4 regions of the Streptomyces niveiscabiei genome follow, and region 4 is predicted to be linked to each of the others. Evidence: riboswitches for the same ligand, from Rfam matches in the RefSeq annotation. Region 4 holds a riboswitch; each other region holds the start of a gene.
What was found. A riboswitch is a leader RNA that binds a small molecule or an ion and turns the genes downstream of it on or off. The one in region 4 is predicted to bind cobalamin.
Positions count from the first base shown of each region.

Region 1: another riboswitch for cobalamin. It lies ahead of PV682_RS17950 (CbtB domain-containing protein); the one in region 4 lies ahead of metE (5-methyltetrahydropteroyltriglutamate--homocysteine S-methyltransferase).
Region 2: another riboswitch for cobalamin. It lies ahead of PV682_RS26410 (cobalamin biosynthesis protein); the one in region 4 lies ahead of metE (5-methyltetrahydropteroyltriglutamate--homocysteine S-methyltransferase).
Region 3: another riboswitch for cobalamin. It lies ahead of PV682_RS33580 (ribonucleoside-diphosphate reductase subunit alpha); the one in region 4 lies ahead of metE (5-methyltetrahydropteroyltriglutamate--homocysteine S-methyltransferase).

Region 1 covers NZ_JARAYJ010000011.1:171,787-177,036, forward strand. The annotation lists gene PV682_RS17940 (alpha-N-arabinofuranosidase) at 1-1,023, shown strand, start outside; gene PV682_RS17945 (LacI family DNA-binding transcriptional regulator) at 1,027-2,034, shown strand; cobalamin riboswitch at 2,106-2,254, shown strand; gene PV682_RS17950 (CbtB domain-containing protein) at 2,291-2,506, shown strand; gene PV682_RS17955 (CbtA family protein) at 2,528-3,274, shown strand; gene PV682_RS17960 (hypothetical protein) at 3,431-3,715, shown strand; gene PV682_RS17965 (MFS transporter) at 3,746-4,987, shown strand; gene PV682_RS17970 (maleylpyruvate isomerase N-terminal domain-containing protein) at 5,094-5,250, shown strand, end outside.
Region 2 covers NZ_JARAYJ010000021.1:53,301-58,550, reverse strand. The annotation lists gene PV682_RS26415 (cobyric acid synthase) at 1-846, opposite strand, end outside; gene PV682_RS26410 (cobalamin biosynthesis protein) at 843-1,874, opposite strand; cobalamin riboswitch at 1,973-2,113, opposite strand; gene PV682_RS26405 (hypothetical protein) at 2,228-2,449, opposite strand; gene PV682_RS26400 (inorganic phosphate transporter) at 2,470-3,669, opposite strand; gene PV682_RS26395 (class II aldolase/adducin family protein) at 3,799-4,467, shown strand; gene PV682_RS26390 (alpha/beta hydrolase) at 4,520-5,250, shown strand, end outside.
Region 3 covers NZ_JARAYJ010000033.1:26,402-31,651, forward strand. The annotation lists gene PV682_RS33580 (ribonucleoside-diphosphate reductase subunit alpha) at 1-2,144, opposite strand, end outside; cobalamin riboswitch at 2,277-2,401, opposite strand; gene mctP (monocarboxylate uptake permease MctP) at 2,677-4,287, opposite strand; gene PV682_RS33590 (DUF3311 domain-containing protein) at 4,284-4,541, opposite strand; gene PV682_RS33595 (GntR family transcriptional regulator) at 4,657-5,250, opposite strand, start outside.
Region 4 covers NZ_JARAYJ010000002.1:440,265-445,514, reverse strand. The annotation lists gene PV682_RS04100 (ABC transporter permease) at 1-365, opposite strand, end outside; gene PV682_RS04095 (MFS transporter) at 756-2,258, opposite strand; cobalamin riboswitch at 2,428-2,647, shown strand; gene metE (5-methyltetrahydropteroyltriglutamate--homocysteine S-methyltransferase) at 2,777-5,068, shown strand; gene PV682_RS04085 (allantoin permease) at 5,234-5,250, shown strand, end outside.

The DNA.
Region 1 (5,250 bases), on a different contig from region 4:
AAGGTGAAGTACTGGGGGATCGGGAACGAGACCTGGGGCTGCGGCGGCAACATGCGCGCCGAGTACTCCGCCGACCTGGCCCGCCAGTACGCCACGTACTGCCGCGACCACGGCGACAACAAGCTGTACCGGATCGCCTCCGGCGCGTCGGACGCCGACTACAAGTGGACCGAGACGCTGATGCAGCAGATCAGCTGTTTCGGATGCGACGCGACGCCCAGGAACTTCTTCCAGGGCGTGTCCGTTCACTACTACACACTGGCCGGACCGTGGGAGGCGAAAGGCAGCGCGACCGCATTCGACACCGACGACTACTACCGCACGATGCTCGCGGCCCGCCGCATCGACGACATCCTCACCGGACACTCCAACGTGATGGACATCTACGACCGTGGCCGCACGGTCGGCCTGGTCCTCGACGAATGGGGCACCTGGTGGGACGTCGAGCCGGGCACCAACCCGGGCTTCCTCTTCCAGCAGAACACCATGCGCGACGCGCTCGTAGCCAGCACGCACTTTGACATCTTCCACAAGCACGCGGCCCGCCTCCACATGGCGAACATCGCCCAGACGGTCAACGTCCTCCAGGCGATGATCCTCACCGACGGCGACCGCCTGGTCCTCACTCCGACGTACCACGTGTTCGAGATGAACAAGGACCACCAGGACGCCACCTCACTCGCAGTCCACCTCAAGGCCGACGAGGCCCGACGCACCGTCGCCGGGGCGGAACTCACGACCGTCTCCGTCTCCGCCAGCGTCAAGAACGGCAAGGTCCTCGTCTCCCTCTCCAACCTCGACGCCGAAGAACCGGCGGAGGTCACCCTCGACCTGCGGGGAGGCACCCTCGGCGCCCCGGTCGCCCGGCTCCTGACGGCCGGCCGCGTCCAGGACCACAACACGCCCGAGCAGCGGGACACGGTCGCGCCACGCCCCTTCGACGGGGTCAAGGCGACGGACGGCGGCCTGACCCTCACCCTGCCCCCGCACTCCTTCCTCACCCTCCAGGCCCCGCTGACCTGACCCGTGGCGACCATCCAGGACGTGGCGAAGGCGGCCGGGGTGTCCGCGATGACCGTCTCCAACGTCATCAACGGCCACCCCCACGTACGGCGGGAGACCCGCGACAAGGTCCTCGCGGCGATGGCCCGGCTCGACTACCGGGTCAACGTCGCCGCCCGCAACCTCCGCAAGGGCCGCACCGGCACGATCGGCCTCGCCGTGCCCGAGGTCGACAGCCCGTACTACAGCCGCCTCGCCGCCGGCGTCATCGCCGCCGCCGGACGCCACGGCCTGCGCGTCGGCATCGAACAGACCGGCGCCACGCGGGAGAGCGAACTCGACGCCCTCTCCCTCTCCCGCAACCGCCTCTACGACGGCCTCCTGCTCAGCGCCGTCGGCCTGGCGCAGACCGACGCCGAACGCCTCACCGTCGAGCACCCCGTGGTCGTGCTCGGCGACCGCATCGTCGGCGGACCCGTGGACCACGTCGGCATGCCCAACTTGGAGGCGTCCCGGGCGGCCGTCGCCCACCTCGTCGAGCGGGGGTGCCGGCGGATAGCGCTGGTCTGCGGAGACATCGACGAGATCGACACCTCCAGCCTCCGCCACGCCGGCTACCGGCAGGCCCTCACCGACGCGGGGGTGCCGTACGACCCCGGACTGGTCCGCGAGGTCGGCCGGTTCGGGCTCGCCGAGGGCGCCCGGTGCGCGCGGGACATGGTCGCCGGGGGCCTGGACTTCGACGGCGTGTTCTGCGTGACCGACACCCTCGCGATGGGCGTCCTGCGCGGACTCGCCGACAGCGGCGTCCGCGTCCCCGGCCAGGTCAAGGTCATCGGGTTCGACGACATCGCCGAGAGCGCGTACCTCGTCCCGTCCCTGTCCAGCGTCGACCCCGACCACGACGGCATGGCCGAACACGCCGTCACCCTCCTCGTCACCCGCATCGAACAGCACGAACCCCCGCCCCGGTACGAGGAGTTCGTCAGCGGCTTCACGCTCGCGATCCGCGAGTCGAGCGGCGGCCCGTGAGGCGCGACCCGGGGCGGCGAAGGGCCCTGAGCGGCGGCGTCGGGAGGAAAGTGCCTGGTGACGCGGGGTTGGTCGGGTACACGTCACGCGGTATCGTCGCCCCGACAACGACGGCAGGACGGAAGCCGGTGAGATCCCGGCACGGTCGCGCCACTGTGTGCCCTGCGGCCTCTTCGAGGCAGGGGTGAGTCAGACCCGTAGCCGTCGTACGGAGCACCACCGAGACGGGACGCGAACTCCCGAAGGAGGCCCTGCCATGGCGCAGCACGTCGCCCAGCCGACCACCGCCACCACCCCGCTCAAACTGCCGTTGAAGGCCATCGCCCCCTGGGCCGTCTTCTTCGGCGTCCTCATGCTGATCCTGCTGTACTTCGTCGGCGCCGAGCAGGGCGCCACCGCACTCCTCTCCGGCGAAGAGGTCCACGAGTGGGTGCACGACGCCCGCCACCTGCTCGGCTTCCCCTGCCACTGACCCGAGGGACGCCGACACCCCATGAACTCCGCAACCGTACGGAACCTGCTCGTGCGGGGCATGCTCGCCGGTCTCGCGGCCGGCGTGCTCGCCCTGATCGTCGCCTACGTCCTCGGTGAACCCTCCGTCGACAAGGCGATCGGCTTCGAGGAGGCCCACTCCCACGAGCACGGCCACGAGGCCGAACTCGTCTCCCGCTCCCTCCAGTCCACCGCCGGACTCGCGACCGGCGTCCTCGTCTACGGCGTCGCCTTCGGCGGCATCGCGGCCCTCGCGTACTGCTTCGCCCTCGGCCGCGTCGGACGCTTCAGCCCCCGGGCCACCGCGCTGCTCCTGGCCAGCTGCGCGCTGGTCGCCGTCTACGTCGTCCCGTTCCTCAAGTACCCGGCCAACCCGCCCGCCGTCGGCGACGGCGACACCATCGGGAAGCGCACCACCCTGTACTTCCTGATGCTGGTCCTCAGCGTCCTGCTCGCCGTCGCCGCGACCCTCCTCGGCAAGCGGCTCGCGCCTGGCCTCGGCAACTGGTGGGCGACGGTCGTCGCGGTGGCCGCGTTCGTCGCCGCGACCGGGCTGGCGTACGCGTTCCTGCCGTCCGTGAACGAGGTGCCCGCCGACTTCCCCGCGACCGTCCTGTGGCGGTTCCGGCTCTCCGCGCTCGCCATCCAGGCGACGTTGTGGACCGGATTCGGGCTCGCCTTCGGGGAGTTGGCGCATCGGCTGCTGAGGCCCGATCCCGTGACCCGGCGGGAGACCGTCACCGTCTGACACCTGAGGGCCTCGACTGCGGGGCCCTCACGTGTTCGCTGGCGCAGGCGCAGGCGCAGGCGCAGGCGCAGGCGCAGGCCAGGCCCCAGCCCCGGCCGAGATCCCGGCCCCGGCCCAGATTTCAGCCCCGGCTTCGGCGAGGAGCGGAGGAAGCACGTGCCCAACACACCCCGGCCGCGCCGGATCACCCTCGGCGGGCGTGAGGTGGTGGCGCTGACTGTCCCGGAGTACGAGCGGTTGATCGCCAGCAGGCGGCAGGTCGGCGGGCAGAGCGCGCGGGTACGGGTGCTCGCGGAGCAGGCCAGGCGTACGGAGAGGCTGGTGGCGGAACTGGAGGCGTTGGCCGGAGGGCCGGTGCGGTGTCATCGGGTGCCGGTCGACGACTGTGTGCGGTGTGCGGTCGCCGGGGCGCTGCGGAGGTATCGGGGGCGGAGGTCATGAGACCGAGGGCCTGGACATGAGGTGGGAAGCATGGATGTGACCGTCCCCGCGACGACTGCCTCGACCGATCCCGTGCGGGCCCAGCGGCGCGTCCTGCGGGTGCTGGTCGCCTCCCAGGTCCTCAGCGGCATGGGGCTGGCCGCCGGGGTCACCGTCGGCGCCCTCCTGGCACAGGACATGCTGGGGTCCACGCGGCTCTCGGGGCTGCCCAGCGCCCTGCTGACCGGGGGTTCCGCGCTCACCGCCGTAGCCGTCGGACGCGTCTCCCACCGCCGTGGGCGCCGCCCCGGGCTCGTGCTCGGGTATCTCGCGGGGGTGCTCGGGGCGGTGGGGGTGATCGTCGCCGCCGTCGTGGACAGTCCGGTGCTGCTCTTCGCCGCGATGTTCGTGTACGGGGCCGGGTCGGCGACGAACCTTCAGGCGCGGTACGCCGGAGCCGACCTCGCGGCGCCGGGGCATCGGGCGCGGGCCGTGTCGACGGTGCTGGTCGCGACGACGCTGGGCGGTGTGGCCGGGCCGAACCTCACGGCGCCGATGGGGGAGGTGGGGGCGGCGCTGGGGATTCCCGAGCTGGCGGGGCCCTTCCTGCTGTCCGGCGGCGCGTACGCGCTGGCCGCGCTGGTGCTGACGGTGAGCCTGCGCCCCGACCCGCTGGTCCTGGCGCGGACGCTGGCCGCGCGGACGCCGGTCAGCGGCCTGCTGAGCCCCCGCGAGGGCGGCGGCGTCACGCTGGGCGCGCTCGTCATGGTCGTCACCCAACTCGTCATGGTCGCCGTCATGACGATGACGCCGGTCCACATGCACGACCACGGGCACGGGACCGGCGCGTCCGGGCTGGTCATCGCCGTCCACATCGCCGCGATGTACCTCCCCTCCCCGCTGACCGGCCGCCTCACCGACCGCCACGGACCGCTCCGCACGGCAACGTCCGCCGCGCTCACCCTCCTGACTGCCGGCCTGGTCGCCGCCACCGCCCCGGAAGACTCCGTCCCCCTCCTGAGCCTGGCCCTCGCCCTCCTCGGCCTGGGCTGGAACCTCGGCGTCGTCTCCGGCACCGCCCTCCTCACCGACTCCGTCCCCCTCACCAACCGCGCCAGGACCCAGGGCCTGGTGGACGTCTCGATCTCCCTCGCGGGCGCCACCGGCGGCATCTCCTCGGGCCTGATCGTCACATCGACGAGCTACCCGACCCTCGCCCTCACATCGAGCGCCCTCGCCCTGACCCTCCTCCCGGTGATCGCGGCCACGGCATACTCACAACGCGGCGCATGAAGCTCCGTCGCCCGGGACTTCGGCATGGTCACATCCATGCTCCAGCCCTGCCTGAACGACGCACGGACGACGACAACCACCCCGGCCCCGTCACGAGGAGTTCCGCATGGACCACAAGGATGTCGACGCCGCCGTGGCGGAGATGCTGGAGGTGCTCGGCCCCCGTACCGCCGAGGACTGGACGGTGGCGGCCGGGCCGCTCGAATGGACCTGCCGGGAGACAGCGGCCCACATCGCACACGACCTGCTGGCCTACGCGGCGC
Region 2 (5,250 bases), on a different contig from region 4:
GGCGGCCAGCGCGTCCACGTCCGTGAAGTTCGACATCAACGGCACGGCGCAGACGGCGACCCGGAGGATCTCGTCCCCGACCGGCGGCGCGAGCGAGGACTCCCGTACGGCGCCCCGCAGGGACACCGCCATGCCGTCCTCCTCGTCGATCCCGAGGCCCGGCCGGAACGGCAGCACCCCGTACGCCGGCCGGCCGGTCAGCCCGCGCAGCATCTCCAACCCCGGTTCCAGCAGCGACACATCGCCGCGGAACTTGTTCACCAGGAACCCGGCGACCAGGGCCTGGTCCTCCGGCGAGAGCAGGGCGACCGTCCCGAAGAACGAGGCGAAGACGCCGCCGCGGTCGATGTCCCCGACCACCAGCACCGGCAACGCCGCGTTGCGCGCGATCCCCATGTTGACGATGTCGGTGCGCCGCAGGTTGATCTCGGCGGGCGATCCGGCGCCCTCGCAGATCACCGCGTCGTGCGTGGACCGGAGTTCGGCGAGGCAGTCGAGCACCGTTCCGAGCAACTGCTCCTGGCGGCCCCCGTGATACCGGCGCGCGTCCATCTCGCCGACGGGCTTCCCCATCAGCACGACCTGACTGCTCCGCTCCCCGCCGGGCTTCAGCAGCACCGGGTTCATCAGCGCGGTCGGCTCGATCCGGCACGCCTGCGCCTGCATCGCCTGCGCCCGCCCGATCTCCGCGCCCTCGCGGGTCACGAACGAGTTGAGGGACATGTTCTGCGCCTTGAACGGCGCGACCTTCACGCCCTGCCGTACGAGCCACCGGCAGATCCCGGCGGTGACGACACTCTTACCGGCGTCGGAGGTGGTCCCGGCGACCAGTAGCCCGCCGCTCATACGCTGGCCCCCTTTTTCAGCAACCGTTTGCACAAACCACGCCCGGCAGCACCGAGCCCCGCAGCGCCACGCCCGGCAGCGCCACGCCCCGCCAGCGCCCTCCCCGCCAACGCCCGCCCGGCGACCGTCGCCCCCAGCGCCAGCCAACTCACCCGCCGGGACAGCCGTACCGCCCGCTCGATGTCCCCGACGACCACCCCGCGCCCACCCCCGTTGAGCACGGGCCGGTGTTCGACCCGCCCCGCGTACGACAACGTCCCGCCCATCCGCACCCCCAGCGCCCCCGCGAACGACGCCTCCACCGGCCCGGCGTTGGGGCTCGGATGCTTCACGGCGTCCGCCTGCCAGGCCCGTACGGCACCCCGGGGATCGTCTCCGGCGGCACACGCGAGCACGGCGGTCAGCCGGGCCCCCGGCCACCCGGCGACGTCGTCGAGCCGGGCGGACGCCCACCCGTACCGCAGATGACGGGGCGACCGGTGCCCCACCATCGCGTCGAGCGTGTTGACGGCCCGGAACCCGAGCAGCCCCGGCACCCCGCCCACGGCCCCCCACACCAGCGCGCCCACCACGGCGTCGGAGGTGTTCTCAGCAACCGATTCCACAACCGCGCGCGCGATCCCGTCCGCGTCCAGCGCCTGCGGATCGCGCCCGCACAGATGCGGCAGCCGGGCCCGCGCCGCCTCGACGTCCCCGGCCTCCAGGGCCCGCCCGATGTGCCGGGCCTCGCGCGCGAGGGAGGTACCGCCGACGACCGCCCACGTGGCGAGGCCGGTCAACGCGAGGGAAGCGGCGGGGGAGCGGCGCACAGCAGCCTGCGAGACGGCCCCGAGAGCCACCGCGCCCCCCACGCAGACGGCCGTGTGCAGCGCACCCCACCCCCGGTGGTCACGCCACAACGCCCGCTCCGCACACGCCGCGGCACGCCCGAACGCGGCGACCGGATGACCCCGGCGGGGATCGCCGAGCAGCAGGTCACCGAGGAGTCCGGCGGCGGCGCCGTACGCGTAGATGCGACCGGCACCCATCGGCTCAGCCGGCCGTAGGGGTGAGCGGTCGGAGTCGGTACCTCAATCGGCGGCCGAGCATGGCGATATGTCCTCACTCAGGGTGTCCACGCCCTGGTTCGACGAGACCGGCGGTGGGAGTTCCTGGCTCCCGGGGATGACTACCCCGGTCACAGTGGCGGGACCGCGCCGGATTCGCACCGGACTTCCTCCTGAGCCGCCGTACATGGCCCTGGCAGTCCACCACGGGCCTCGAAGACCCGTCAACTCACCGTTGACCTGCGAGAGCGGAGTGTGCAGAACCCCACACGAAACCCCGTACAGCGGGTGCCGTACGGGGTTGTGCAAACGGTTGCTGCCGGTTTTCCGGGCGCTCAGGCGACGATGAGGCTGATGCCGTACGCCACGGCCCCCAGGCACGCGGCGAAGCAGGCGTACGCCCCCGTCACCGCGAGCGCGGCGGAGCCGCCGTCGGCCTGGGCGCGCTCGTGGCGGGACAGGCCCATGACGCCGAGCGTGAAGAGGGTCACGAGCCCGACGGTGACCACGAGGCTGACACCGAAGACGGAGCCGAGTGCGGACCAGTCGATCTTCATGGTTGCGGTGTCCTTCGGGGTCAGACGGTCGCGGCCGGGGGAGCGGCCGGGTCGGTGGCGGCGGTCGCCGGGGAGGGGATCACGACCTTGATGTCGGCGGCACCGGCATCGGGTGTCGAGGAGTCGTCGTTCACGTTGGTGTGGTCCACGACCTCACGCCGCGAGATCTTCCAGATCGCCGCGCTGGAGGCGACGAGGAACACCGCGACGGCGGCCGTACCCCAGTCACCGAGGTCCGTGACCGACTCCGCGAGCGCCCCGACCAGCGCGGCGGCCGGCAGCGTCAGCCCCCACGCGACGAACATCCGCGTGGCGGTGGACCACCGCACGACCCCGCCCTTGCGGCCGAGCCCCGCGCCCATCACGGACCCGGAGACCGCGTGCGTGGTGGAGAGGGAGAAGCCGAGGTGCGAGGAGGCGAGGATGACCGTAGCGGCGGACGTCTGCGCCGCGAAGCCCTGCTGCGGCTGGAGGTCGGTGAGGCCCTTGCCCATCGTGCGGATGATGCGCCAGCCGCCCAGGTACGTGCCCAGCGCGATCGCGAGACCGGCGGAGAGGATGACCCAGGTGGGCGGGTCGGAGTCGGGCGCGAGCGAGCCGCCCGCGACGAGCGCCAGCGTGATGATGCCCATCGTCTTCTGCGCGTCGTTCGTGCCGTGCGCCAGCGAGACGAGCCCGGCCGAGGCGATCTGCCCGAACCGGTAGCCCTTCTCCGCGGCCTTCCCGTCGGCCTTCTTCGCCAGGGTGTACGACAGCCGCGTCGCCAGCATCGCGGCGACCCCGGCGACGATCGGCGCGGCGACCGCGGGGATCAGCACCTTCGTGACCAGGACGTCGCCGTGCACCGCGCCCGTGCCGGCCGAGGCCAGCGTCGCGCCGATCAGGCCGCCCATCAGAGCGTGCGAGGAGCTGGAGGGGAGGCCGACCAGCCAGGTCAGCAGGTTCCAGAGGATCGCGCCGACCAGCGCCGCGAAGATCACCTCGGGTCGTATACCGCTTTCGTCGACAAGCCCCTTGGAGATCGTGTTCGCGACCTCCACGGAGAGAAACGCCCCCACAAGGTTCAGCGCGGCGGACATGGCCACCGCCACCTTGGGCCTCAGTGCGCCGGTCGAGATGGTCGTCGCCATCGCGTTGGCTGTGTCGTGGAAACCGTTCGTGAAATCGAACGCGAGAGCGGTTACCACCACTATCGCGAGGATCAGCGAGAAGTTTTCCATTTACCCAGGCAATCGTTCGTAGTAATCGGCTCGTTGAAGGTAGGTAACCTGAATGAACGGAAGGTGAACTGGACAGGGCATCGCGGTGTCACTGTGGGCATGACTCCCCCACCTGGCAGGATCACCCGTATGGCTGAGCAGAGGCGCCCGCGTCCCGAAGAGGCCGCGGCATGGGAGTCCTTGGTCGCGACGGCACGCCGCACGGTCACCGACGGACTCGTGGTGGGCACATCGGGAAACGTCTCCGTACGACTCGACGACGTGGTCCTCGTCACCCCGACAGGCGTTCCGTACGACCGGCTGGGGCCCCAGGACATCACGGGCGTCGCCCTCGACGGCACCCAGGTCCTCGGCACCCTCAAGCCGACCAGCGAACTCCCCATGCACCTCACGGTCTACCGCGCGACCGGCGCCGGAGCCGTCGTCCACACCCACGCCGTCCACGCGACGGCCGTCTCCACCCTCGTCCCCGAACTCCCGGCGATCCACTACATGACGGGAGCCCTCGGCGGCCCGGTCCGCGTCGCCCCGTACGCCACCTACGGCACCCAGGAACTCGCCGACCACATCCGCACGGCCCTCCAGGACCGCACCGCCTGCCTCCTCCAGAACCACGGCACCCTCGCGTACGCCCCCACCCTCGACCGCGCCTTCACCGACACGGCCCAGCTCGAATGGATGTGCCGGCTCTGGCTGACGGCGGCCTCGGTCCCGGGCCACACCCCGAGCCTCCTGACCCCGGCCCAGGTGCGGGAGGCGGGGGACAAGCTGAGGGGGTACGGGCAGGGGACGGCCTGAAAGCCCGGGACGTCCACTGGCCGCGCCCGCCGACCACCCGGACACTGGACCCGTGCGCCCAGTCAAAGCGACGGCCGTCGCCGTCTCCGCAGTAGTGGCCGCCGGCGCGGCGAGCGTCGCCGCGGGCCGGGTGGCGAGCGACACGGCGCTGAAGGCGCCACCGGGCCGGCCCCTGCCGACGGAACCCAGGCTCACCGTGCACGCCACCGCGGCCGGACAGCTCACGCTCACCCGCGACCTCGCCGCCCTCAGACCGGGCACGTACGGCGTCACCGGCACGGACGTCCACGCGGTCGTCGGCCCGGTCCTGCCGAACGCCCCGCACGACGCCGACACGGTCGTCCGCCGCCTGGAACGCGTCTCCTACGGCACGCTCGGCCCCGGCACGTCCGTACGCCTCACCCCGGACCTGCACGTCGGCGACCCGACGACGGCCCTCGGCCTGACGCACACGGACGTCCGCGTCCCCGGCGAACTCGGCACGCTGCCCGCCTGGTTCGTGCCCGGCGCGCGCCGCACCTGGGTGATCGCCGTGCACGGCCTCGGCGCCGGCCGCGAACACGCCCTGAACGTCCTGGGGTTCCTGCACCGCCGCCGCTTCCCGGTCCTCGTCCCCGCCTACCGGGGCGACGCGGGCGCACCGCGCCAGCCGGACGGCCTCAACCACCTCGGTACGACGGAGTGGCGGGACGTCGACGCGGCGATCCGGTACGCCCTCGCGCACGGCGCCGACCGCGTGATCCTGCTCGGCTGGTCGACCGGCGCGGCGATGGCCCTGCGCGC
Region 3 (5,250 bases), on a different contig from region 4:
AGGGACTGCGCCTGGTCCAGGTACGGCGTACGGGCCGCCGCCATGTCGATCAGACCGCGCTGCGGGATCTCCCACGCCGTGCGGTACAGCGCGCGGACGTCCTCGGGGATCCAGGCGAAGTCCTGCACCGAGCCGTTGGCCTCGCGCAGCGCCTCACGGGTGCGGGCGTCCCACACGCCGAGGTCCTTGAGGTCCTGCACCAGGTACGAGTTGACCTGGAGGAACTCCCCGGACAGCGTCTCGCGCTTGAACAGGTTGGACACCTGCGGCTCGATGCACTCGTACACACCGGCGATGGACGCGATCGTCGCGGTCGGCGCGATGGCCAGCAGCAGCGAGTTGCGCAGCCCCGTCGACGCGATCCGCTCGCGCAGGGCCGCCCAGCGCTCCGGCCAGGTGAACTCGACGCCGAAGTGGTCGGGGTGCAGCACGCCACGGGCCGTACGGGTCTTCTCCCAGGCGGGGAGGGGCCCGGAGCGCTCGGCGAGGCCGGCGGACGCCTCGTACGCGGCGAGCATGATCCGCTCGGCGATCCGCGTGGACAGCTCCTTCGCCTCGGCCGAGTCGAACGGGATGCGCAGCTTGAAGAAGACGTCCTGGAGGCCCATCGCGCCCAGGCCCACCGGCCGCCACCGGGAGTTGGAGCGGCCCGCCTGCTCGGTCGGGTAGAAGTTGATGTCCACGACCCGGTCGAGGAAGGTCACGGCCGTGCGGACGGTCTCGTCCAGCCGGTCCCAGTCGATGCCGCCGCCGGTGACGAACGCGCCCAGGTTCACCGAACCCAGGTTGCAGACGGCCGTCTCCCCGTCGTCCGTGACCTCCAGGATCTCCGTGCACAGGTTGGAGGAGTGCACGACGTGGCCCGGCTCGGCGGTCTGGTTCGCCGTACGGTTCGCGGCGTCCTTGAACGTCATCCAGCCGTTGCCGGTCTGCGCGAGCGTGCGCATCATCCGGCCGTACAGGTCACGCGCCGGGATCGTCTTCTTGGCGAGCCCGGCGGCCTCGGCCTTCCGGTACGCCGCGTCGAACTCGTCGCCCCACAGGTCGACCAGCTCGGGCACGTCGGACGGCGAGAACAGCGACCACTGCGCGTCCGCGTTCACCCGGCGCATGAACTCGTCCGGGATCCAGTGCGCGAGGTTCAGGTTGTGCGTACGGCGGGCGTCCTCGCCCGTGTTGTCCCGCAGCTCCAGGAACTCCTCGATGTCGGAGTGCCAGGTCTCCAGGTACACCGCAGCCGCGCCCTTGCGCCGCCCGCCCTGGTTCACGGCCGCGACACTCGCGTCCAGCGTCTTCAGGAACGGCACGATGCCGTTGGAGTGCCCGTTCGTGCCCCGGATCAGCGAACCCCGGGAGCGGATGCGGGAGTACGACAGGCCGATGCCGCCGGCGTGCTTCGACAGGCGGGCGACCTGGTGGTAGCGGTCGTAGATGGAGTCCAGCTCGTCCTTGGGGGAGTCCAGGAGGTAGCAGGACGACATCTGGGGGTGCCGGGTGCCGGAGTTGAACAGCGTGGGGGAGGACGGCAGGTAGTCCAGGCGGCTCATCAGGCCGTACAGGGCCGCGACCTCGTCCAGGGCCCGTACGGTGTCGTCCTCGGCGAGCCCGGACGCCACGCGCAGCAGGAAGTGCTGGGGCGTCTCGATCACCTTGCGCGTGATCGGGTGCCGCAGCAGGTAGCGGCTGTGCAGGGTACGGAGGCCGAAGTAGCCGAAGCGGTCGTCGGCGGCCGGGTCGATCAGGCCGTCCAGCGCGGTCGCGTGCAGGCGCGCGAACTCCGCCGTGCGGTCCGCGATCAGGCCCTCGCGGTGGCCCACGGAGATCGACTCCGTGAACGTCGTCACACTCTGCGAGGCGGCCTCCTCGCGGATGCTGATCGTCAGCAGGCGGGCGGCGAGACGGGAGTACGCCGGGTCCTCCGAGATCAGGCCCGCGGCGGCCTCCGTCGCCAGCTCCCGCAGCTCGGCCTCGTCCGCCCGCGCGGAACGGCCCCGCAGGGCCGCGGCGGCGACCCGGCCGGGGTCCGCGTCGGGGAGGTCGGCGGTCAGCTCCGTCAGGGTCCGCAGCAGCGCGGTACCGGGACCGTCGGTTCCGGTCTCGACCGCCTGGACCTCTGAAGCCGGTTCGGCTGGCGCGATGGTCACGTGAGGCTCTCCCTCGCTCGGCAAGGGGCTTCGCGGGAGGGCATGGGGCAGCACGGACGCACGACACGTACGCGTCCCCGGCCCACTCCGCGAGGCCCGGACGTCAGGGCACGCCGAGCCGTCCCTTGGCACGGCTGGCGCTTGCTGCCGACAGGTCCTCGGACTGACTCCCGTGCGCGTATACGCACAAGTACACCGTTGCGGGACAGTTCCGGATTCCCACCGGATTCCCCTGCGGCGACAGCGAGCATGAGCATACATCTAGTGCCGCCCTGTCAGGTCACCCCCAGATGTTGTGTCGCGTCGGCTTCGGAGCGTCAACTTGTGGGTGGGAACTGTGATGCCGGGCGGGGGGTGGGGGGTGTTGTCGGAGGCGGTCTGCGGGTGCGTCGTGGCCGTTCGCGCAGTTCCCCGCGCCCCTAAAAAGTGCGCGCAGCGCATCTTTTTTAGGGGCGCGGGGAACTGCGCGACAAGCCACAGGGGTGCCGCACCCGCCTGACGGCCTGGTGTGGCACCCCTGTGGAGCGAACTGCTAGTGGGCCGCTCCCGACGTCGCCGGGGGGAGTTCCGTCTGGACGCCCGGGTCGCCCGCGTCCGCCGTGTAGTCCGAGGGGCTCGTCTCGTCGATGCCGTCGGGGGCCTTCGCCGCCTTCAGGACGAACGTCAGGACCACCGTCACCGCGACGTTCAGGACGAACGCCGTGAGGCCGATGTAGCCGATCTCACCGATGCCGGGGATCTCCTTCGAGCTGCCGCCGAAGTGCTTCTGCGTGGGGGAGGCCACACCGTACGCGGCGATCGTGCCGTACAGCATGCCCACCGCCCAGCCGCCGAGCAGCGCCCAGCGGTGGAACCAGCGGGTGAACAGGCCGCCGACCAGGGCCGGGAAGGTCTGGAGGATCCAGATGCCGCCCAGGAGCTGGAAGTTGATGGCGACCGTCTTGTCCATGGTGAGGACGAAGACCAGGGCGCCGACCTTCACGAGGAGGGAGACCAGCTTGGAGACCTTCGTCTCCTGTTCCGGCGTCGCGTCGGGGCGGATGAAGTCCTTGTAGATGTTCCGGGTGAAGAGGTTCGCCGCGGCGATGGACATGATCGCGGCCGGAACCAGCGCCCCGATGCCGATCGCCGCGAAGGCGACGCCCGCGAACCAGTCGGGGAACATGTCCTCGAAGAGCTGGGGGATCGCCAGCTGCCCGTTGGAGACCTTCACGCCCGCCGCGATGGCCATGAAGCCGAGGAGGGCGAGCAGGCCCAGCATGAGGGAATACAGCGGCAGGATCGTCGTGTTGCGGCGGATGACCTCGCGGCTGCGGGAGGAGAGAGTCGCGGTGATCGAGTGGGGGTACATGAACAGCGCCAGGGCGGACCCCAGCGCGAGCGTCGCGTACGTCCACTGCGCGCCCTGCGCCGGCACCAGCCCCCCGGCGCCCGCGGCCTCGTACTTCTCCCCGGCCTTGGCGAAGATGTCGTCGAACCCGCCGAGCTTGATCGGGATGTAGATGATCGCCACCGTGATCACGATGTAGATCAGCGTGTCCTTGACGAACGCGATCAGCGCCGGCGCCCGCAGCCCCGAGGAGTACGTGTACGCGGCCAGCACGCCGAAGGCGATCAGCAGCGGCAGGTCCTTGACGAACCAGTTCGTGTCCTCGCCGCCCCCGACGCCCATGACGTCCAGGACCGCCTGGATGCCGACGAGCTGGAGCGCGATGTACGGCATGGTCGCGAGGATGCCGGTGAGGGCGACCGCGAGGGACAGCCCCTTCGAGCCGAACCGCCCGCGCACGAAGTCGGACGTGGTGACGTACCCGTGCTTGTGCGAGACGGACCACAGGCGGGGCAGGAACGTGAAGATGAGGGGGTACACGAGGATCGTGTACGGCACGGCGAAGAACCCGGCCGCCCCGGCCGCGTACACGGCCGCCGGAACCGCGACGAACGTGTACGCCGTGTAGAGGTCGCCGCCGAGCAGGAACCAGGTCACCCAGGTCCCGAACGAGCGCCCGCCGAGCCCCCATTCGTCGAGGGAGTGCTCGTTCTCCGCCTTGCGCCAGCGCGCCGCGAGGAAGCCCATGACGGTGACCGCGAGGAAGAAGAAGATGAAGACGCCGAGCGCGACGCCGTTGACGCCGTCGTTCACTTCGACGCACCCCCCTTGCGGGCGCGCTGGTCACGCTGCCACAGCTTGTACGCGGTCATGGTCAGCCCGGTCGAGACGACGACCCACAGCATCTGGTACCAGTAGAAGAACGGGATACCGGCGAACCGCGGGTTCACATCGGCATACGACCCGACCCACAGCAGCGCCACGAAGGGCGCGAACAGGCAGAGGGCGATGACGACGCGCACGGGCGTCACCACCGGGTCCCCTGCCTTCGGTGGGGTCTCTGACATCGGCGGCTCCGTCCCCTCGCTGAGATCACCAGTGATCACCACTGCAATGCGCAGGCAATCTAAGTGACGGATAAGCACAGCGGAAGCCCTGCCGGAGGATCGTCCTGAAGCTGTGCTACTCCACCGGCCGCTTCAGACGGGCCACGAACTTGTACCGGTCCCCCCGCCACACCGACCGCACCCACTCCACGGGCTCCCCCCGCAGGTCCAGGGAGTGCCGGGACAGCATGAGCATCGGCAGCCCCACGTCCGTGCCGAGGAGCCCCGCCTCGCGCGGCGTCGCGAGCGCCGTCTCGATGGTCTCCTCGGCCTCGGCGAGCCGTACGTCGTACACCTCGGCGAGGGCGGTGTACAGGGACGTGTACTTGACGAGGGAGCGGCGCAGGGCCGGGAAGCGCTTGGCGCTGAGGTGGGCCGTCTCTATGGCCATCGGCTCCCCGTTGGCCATGCGGAGGCGCTCGATGCGCAGGACCCGGCCGCCGGGCGTGATGTCGAGGAGCTCGGCGAGGCGGTCGTCGGCGGTGACGTACCCGATGTCGACGATCTGCGAGGTCGGCTCCAGGCCCTGCGCGTGCATGTCCTCGGTGTACGAGGTGAGCTGGAGCGCCTGGGACACCTTGGGCTTCGCGACGAACGTGCCCTTGCCCTGGATGCGTTCGAGCCGGCCCTCGACGACGAGTTCCTGGAGGGCCTGGCGGACGGTCGTGCG
Region 4 (5,250 bases):
GCGATGAACCCGGTCACGGCGACGGTCAGGAAGCCGAGGACGGGGACCGACTGGAGAATGTCGAGCGCCGGGATCAGGACACGTTCCAGCCTGCGGCTCTTGGCCGCCGCGTAGGCGTAGACGAACGTGAAGGCGACCGAGGCGGCCAGCGCCGCGAACATCCGCAGCAGGGAGCGGGCCGCGTCGTACGGGAGGCGCAGGGGGGCGGTGTCGACGTGCAGGTCGGTGTGGGTGTTGAAGGCGACGGTGGTGCCCTGGCCGACGCGCAGGACGGTGTAGAGCAGCACGAGGACGGCGGCGGCGACGGCCGCGTCCACCCAGGAGAAGCGGGAGAGCAGGGGTCGTTTGACAGCACGGATCAGCATCACGGAGCCTCCGCCCACACTCTGCGCACGGCGAGGCGGCCCGGCCGGTGGCGGCGCGCCGACGGCGGGGCAGGGTCACCCGGGGAGCACGGGGAGTGTGGGGAGTGAAGAAGAGAAGGGGGGTTTCAGCGAGCGCCCTGGGGGCGGCTCGGACTGGGAGGTTCTGCGCCCATGGCCGCCTCCGTTCCGCGACATGACTGCACCCGTGGCGGGTCCGACAGGGTGAGTCTGCACCTTCTTGCGTCCAGACGCAAATAAAGGCGGAGGCTCTTGCCCGCCTCTCACCTGCGCAGACGAAACCCGCGCACACGCGAACGGGCCCGGTGTCTCCCCAGACACCGGGCCTGTCACCCGCGCCCCTCCGCTCAGGGCGCGGTCACCACATGCCGCTCACATGTGGACCGTGGGAGCCGCGTTCTCGTCGGCCTTCGGAACGCCGCTGCGGTAGAGCAGCAGGGTGAGGACGGCGCCGACCGCGAAGAACCCGGCCGACCACCAGTACGCGGTGGAGTACGACTCCAGCGCGGCGTGCGCCTGGACGAGCTTGTCGGCCGCGTTCCTGCCGTCCAGGTAGGTGGTCGCGGCGCTCGCGGCGAGCGTGTTGAGCAGGGCGGTGCCGATGGAGCCGCCGATCTGCTGCATCGTGTTGACGGCGGCCGAGGCGACCCCGGCGTCGTGCGCGGCGACGCCGCTGGTGGCCAGGGACATCGCGGGCGCCATGACCAGGCCGATGCCGAGGCCGGTGAGGACCAGCGGCGGCATGACGTGGGTGGCGTACGTGCTGTCGAGGTCCAGGCCCGTCATCCAGACCAGGCCGAGCGCGCCGAGGCCCATGCCGAGCGGGACGATCACCTTCGGGCCGATCCGCGGGACGAGGAAGCTGGTCGCGACGGTGGCCGCGACCATCAGCGCGCCGACCATCGGCAGGAACGCGAGCCCGGTCTTGACGGCGGAGAAGCCGAGGCTGAGCTGGAGGTAGTAGGTCAGGAAGAGGAAGACGCCGAACATCCCGGCGCTGGAGATCAGCATCACGGCGAAGGAGGCGCCGCGGTCGCGGTCGAGCAGGACGCGCAGCGGGAGCAGCGGGTGGGACGCCCTGGTCTGCCACCAGGTGAACGCGGCGAGCAGGACGGCGCCGATGGTCAAGAAGCCCCAGGAGCGCGGGGAGGACCAGTCGTGGGACTCGGCCATCGAGAAGCCGTAGACGACGGAGAAGAGACCCGTGGTGACGAGGATCGTGCCGGGGATGTCGAGTTTCGCGCCGGGTTCGCGGGCCGTGCGCTTGAGCAGGATCCAGCCGCCGACCAGGGGGATCACGGCGAGGGCGAGGTTGACGTAGAGGGTCCAGCGCCAGTCGAGGTACTCGGTGAGGACCCCGCCGAGCAGCAGGCCGACGGCCGCGCCGGAGCCGGCGATGGCGCCGTAGATACCGAAGGCGCGGGCGCGCTCCTTGGCGTCGGTGAACGTCGTGGTCAGCAGGGAGAGCGCGGCCGGTGCGAGGAGCGCGCCGAACAGGCCCTGGAGGGTGCGGCCGACGACGAGGACCTCGAAGTTCGTGGCGGCGCCGGCCAGCGCGGAGGCCGCCGCGAAGCCGCCGACGCCGATCAGGAAGGCGACCTTGCGGCCGAAGAGGTCCGCGATCCGGCCGCCGAGGAGCAGGAGGCTGCCGAAGGCGAGGGAGTAGGCGGTGACGATCCAGGTCCGGTCGCCGTCGGAGAACCCGAGGTCGGCCTGGGCGGACGGCATCGCGATGTTCACGATCGTCGCGTCCAGGGTGACCATCAGCTGGGCTATGCCGATCATCGCGAGGACCCACCAGCGGTGACGGGACGCGGGTTCCTCGGCTGTCTTCGTGAGTGACGTCGTGTCCGGCGTCTGAGTGGTCTGTGACATCAGGGGCCTGCTCCGATGAGATGATCGGGCGTCTCGCGAACGAAACGGTTTCGTACTTCAGGAACGCTACACACCTCACTAGCGAAACTCAACCGTTTCGATAAAGAGACCGGCGTCACATACCGGCCGGTTTCCCAAAGGCCCTCCCCGTACCGGCGGTTCACCCCGTACGCTGATCACCGCAGCCGGTTCGCCCCGTCAGCCAGACGGGCCGCGTCGCAAGAGGGAACCCGGTGGGAATCCGGGACTGCCCCGCAGCGGTGAGCGGGAACGACCGCCGTCATACGCACTGGGCCCATGGGGCCTGGGAAGCGACGGCCAGTAGGTGCCTCGTCCTCGGAGGAGGCGTGCCCGCGAGTCCGAAGACCTGCCGACTGCCCGTGCGCGATGTGTTCGCGCACGGAGTTCCGGTGACCTCGCGGGTGGGTCGGCGCACAGGCGGCTTCGTGCCGTCCGCTCCTTCACGCCCTCGTCCCGTCGCCGGGACCTCAGGGAATCGTCTCGTGAAGGAGATCTCCGTGACCACGAAGTCCGCAGCCGCGGCAACCCTGTACGGCTACCCCCGGCAGGGCGAGCACCGGGAACTGAAGAAGGCCGTCGAGGGCTACTGGAAGGGCCGCGTCACCGCAGGCGAACTCCGCTCGACCGCCGCCGACCTGCGCGCCGCGACCTGGCGCCGCCTCTCCGACGCCGGCCTCGACGAGGTGCCCACCGGCGACTTCTCGCTGTACGACCACGTCCTCGACACCAGCGTCATGGTCGGCGCGATTCCCGTACGCCACGCGGGAATCGCCGACCCGTTGGACCGCTACTTCGCCATGGCGCGCGGCACGCAGGACGCGCCGCCACTGGAGATGACCAAGTGGTTCGACACCAACTACCACTACCTGGTGCCCGAGTTGGGCCCGGACACGGTCTTCCGCGCCGAACCCGCCCAGCAGCTCGCCGAGTTGAGGGAGGCCCTCGCCCTCGGCCTGACGGCGCGCCCGGTCCTCGTCGGCCCGGTCACCTACCTGCTGCTGGCCAAGCCCGCCCCCGGCGTCGACCCCGCCTTCGAGCCGCTCACCCTCCTCGACCGGCTCCTGCCGGTGTACGCCGAGATCCTCGCCGAGCTGCGCGCGGCCGGTGCCCGGTGGGTGCAGCTCGACGAGCCCGCCCTCGTCCAGGACCGCACCCCGGCCGAGCTGAACGCCGCCGCGCGCGCGTACCGGGACCTCGGCACGCTCGGGGACCGTCCCGAGCTGCTGGTCGCGACCTACTTCGACCGGCCCGGCGAGGCCCTGCCGGTGCTGGCCAAGGCGCCCGTCGAGGGGCTCGCCCTCGACTTCACGCGGCCCGGCACGCTGGAGGACCTCGCGTCCGTCGGCGGGCTGCCCGGCAAGCGGCTCGTCGCGGGGGTGGTCGACGGCCGCAACGTCTGGGTGAACGACCTCGCGAAGTCGCTGACCCTGCTGGGCACCCTCCTCGGGCTCGCCGGCCGCGTCGACGTCGCCGCCTCCTGCTCCCTCCTGCACGTCCCCCTCGACACCGGCCTCGAACGCGACACCGACCCGCAGATCCTGCGCTGGCTGGCCTTCGCCCGGCAGAAGACCGCCGAGGTCGTCACCCTGGCGCGCGGACTGACCAGCGGAACCGGCGCCATCGCCGCCGAACTCGCCGCCAACCACGCGGATTTGACGTCCCGGGCAGGGTCACCGATCACGCGCGACCCGGATGTGCGGGCCCGTGCGGCGGCGGTCACTGCGGCCGACACCCGCCGCGAACAGCCGTACGCCGAGCGGGCCTTGGCGCAGCGCGCGCATCTCGGGCTGCCCACGCTGCCGACGACCACGATCGGCTCGTTCCCGCAGACCGGTGAACTCCGGGCCGCCCGCGCGGACTTGCGGGCGGGGCGGATCGGCCTCGACGGCTACGAGGACCGCATCCGCGCCGAGATCCGGGAGGTGATCGCCTTCCAGGAGAAGGCCGGCATCGACGTGCTGGTCCACGGCGAACCCGAACGGAACGACATGGTCCAGTACTTCGCCGAACAGCTCACGGGCTACCTCGCCACCCAGCACGGCTGGGTCCAGTCCTACGGCACCCGGTACGTCCGTCCCCCGATCCTCGCCGGGGACATCTCCCGCCCCGACCCGATGACGGTCCGCTGGACGTCGTACGCCCAGTCCCTCACCTCCCGCCCGGTCAAGGGCATGTTGACGGGGCCGGTGACGATGCTGGCGTGGTCGTTCGTACGGGACGACCAGCCGCTCGGCGAGACGGCCCGCCAGGTGGCGCTCGCCCTGCGCGACGAGGTGAACGACCTTGAGGCGGCGGGGAGTCCGGTGATCCAGGTGGACGAACCGGCGCTGCGGGAAACGCTGCCGCTGCGCGGGGCGGACCACGCGGCGTACCTGGAGTGGGCGACGGAGGCGTTCCGCCTGGCGACGTCCGGCGTCCAGGCGCGCACCCAGATCCACACGCACATGTGCTATGCGGAGTTCGGGGACGTCGTGGAGGCGATCGACGCGCTGGACGCGGACGTGATCAGCCTGGAGGCGGCCCGCTCGCACATGCAGGTGGCGCGGGAACTGGCGGCGCACGGCTATCCGAGGGAGGCGGGCCCGGGGGTGTACGACATCCACTCGCCGCGCGTGCCGAGCGCGGAGGAGGCTTCGGCGTTGCTCCGGGCGGGACTTGAGGCGATCCCGGCGGACCGCCTGTGGGTGAACCCGGACTGCGGGCTGAAGACGAGGGGCTGGCCGGAGACGCGGGAGTCGCTGGAGAACCTGGTGACGGCGGCGAGGAGGGTGCGGGCGGAACTGTCCTGAGCCGGGAGGTGAAGCCCTCGGGGATCCCCGGGGGCTTCGCCCGTTCACCGAAACATCTCCTTCATACAGGAAGTATTTAGGGGTAACACCCTCTGCCTACCGTCTCCGTGCTCCCGCAAGCCGTCTCGCGGGACAACAGTCCCCTCCCCGCCGCAAGGAGATGTAGTGAGCGTCGAGCCGCA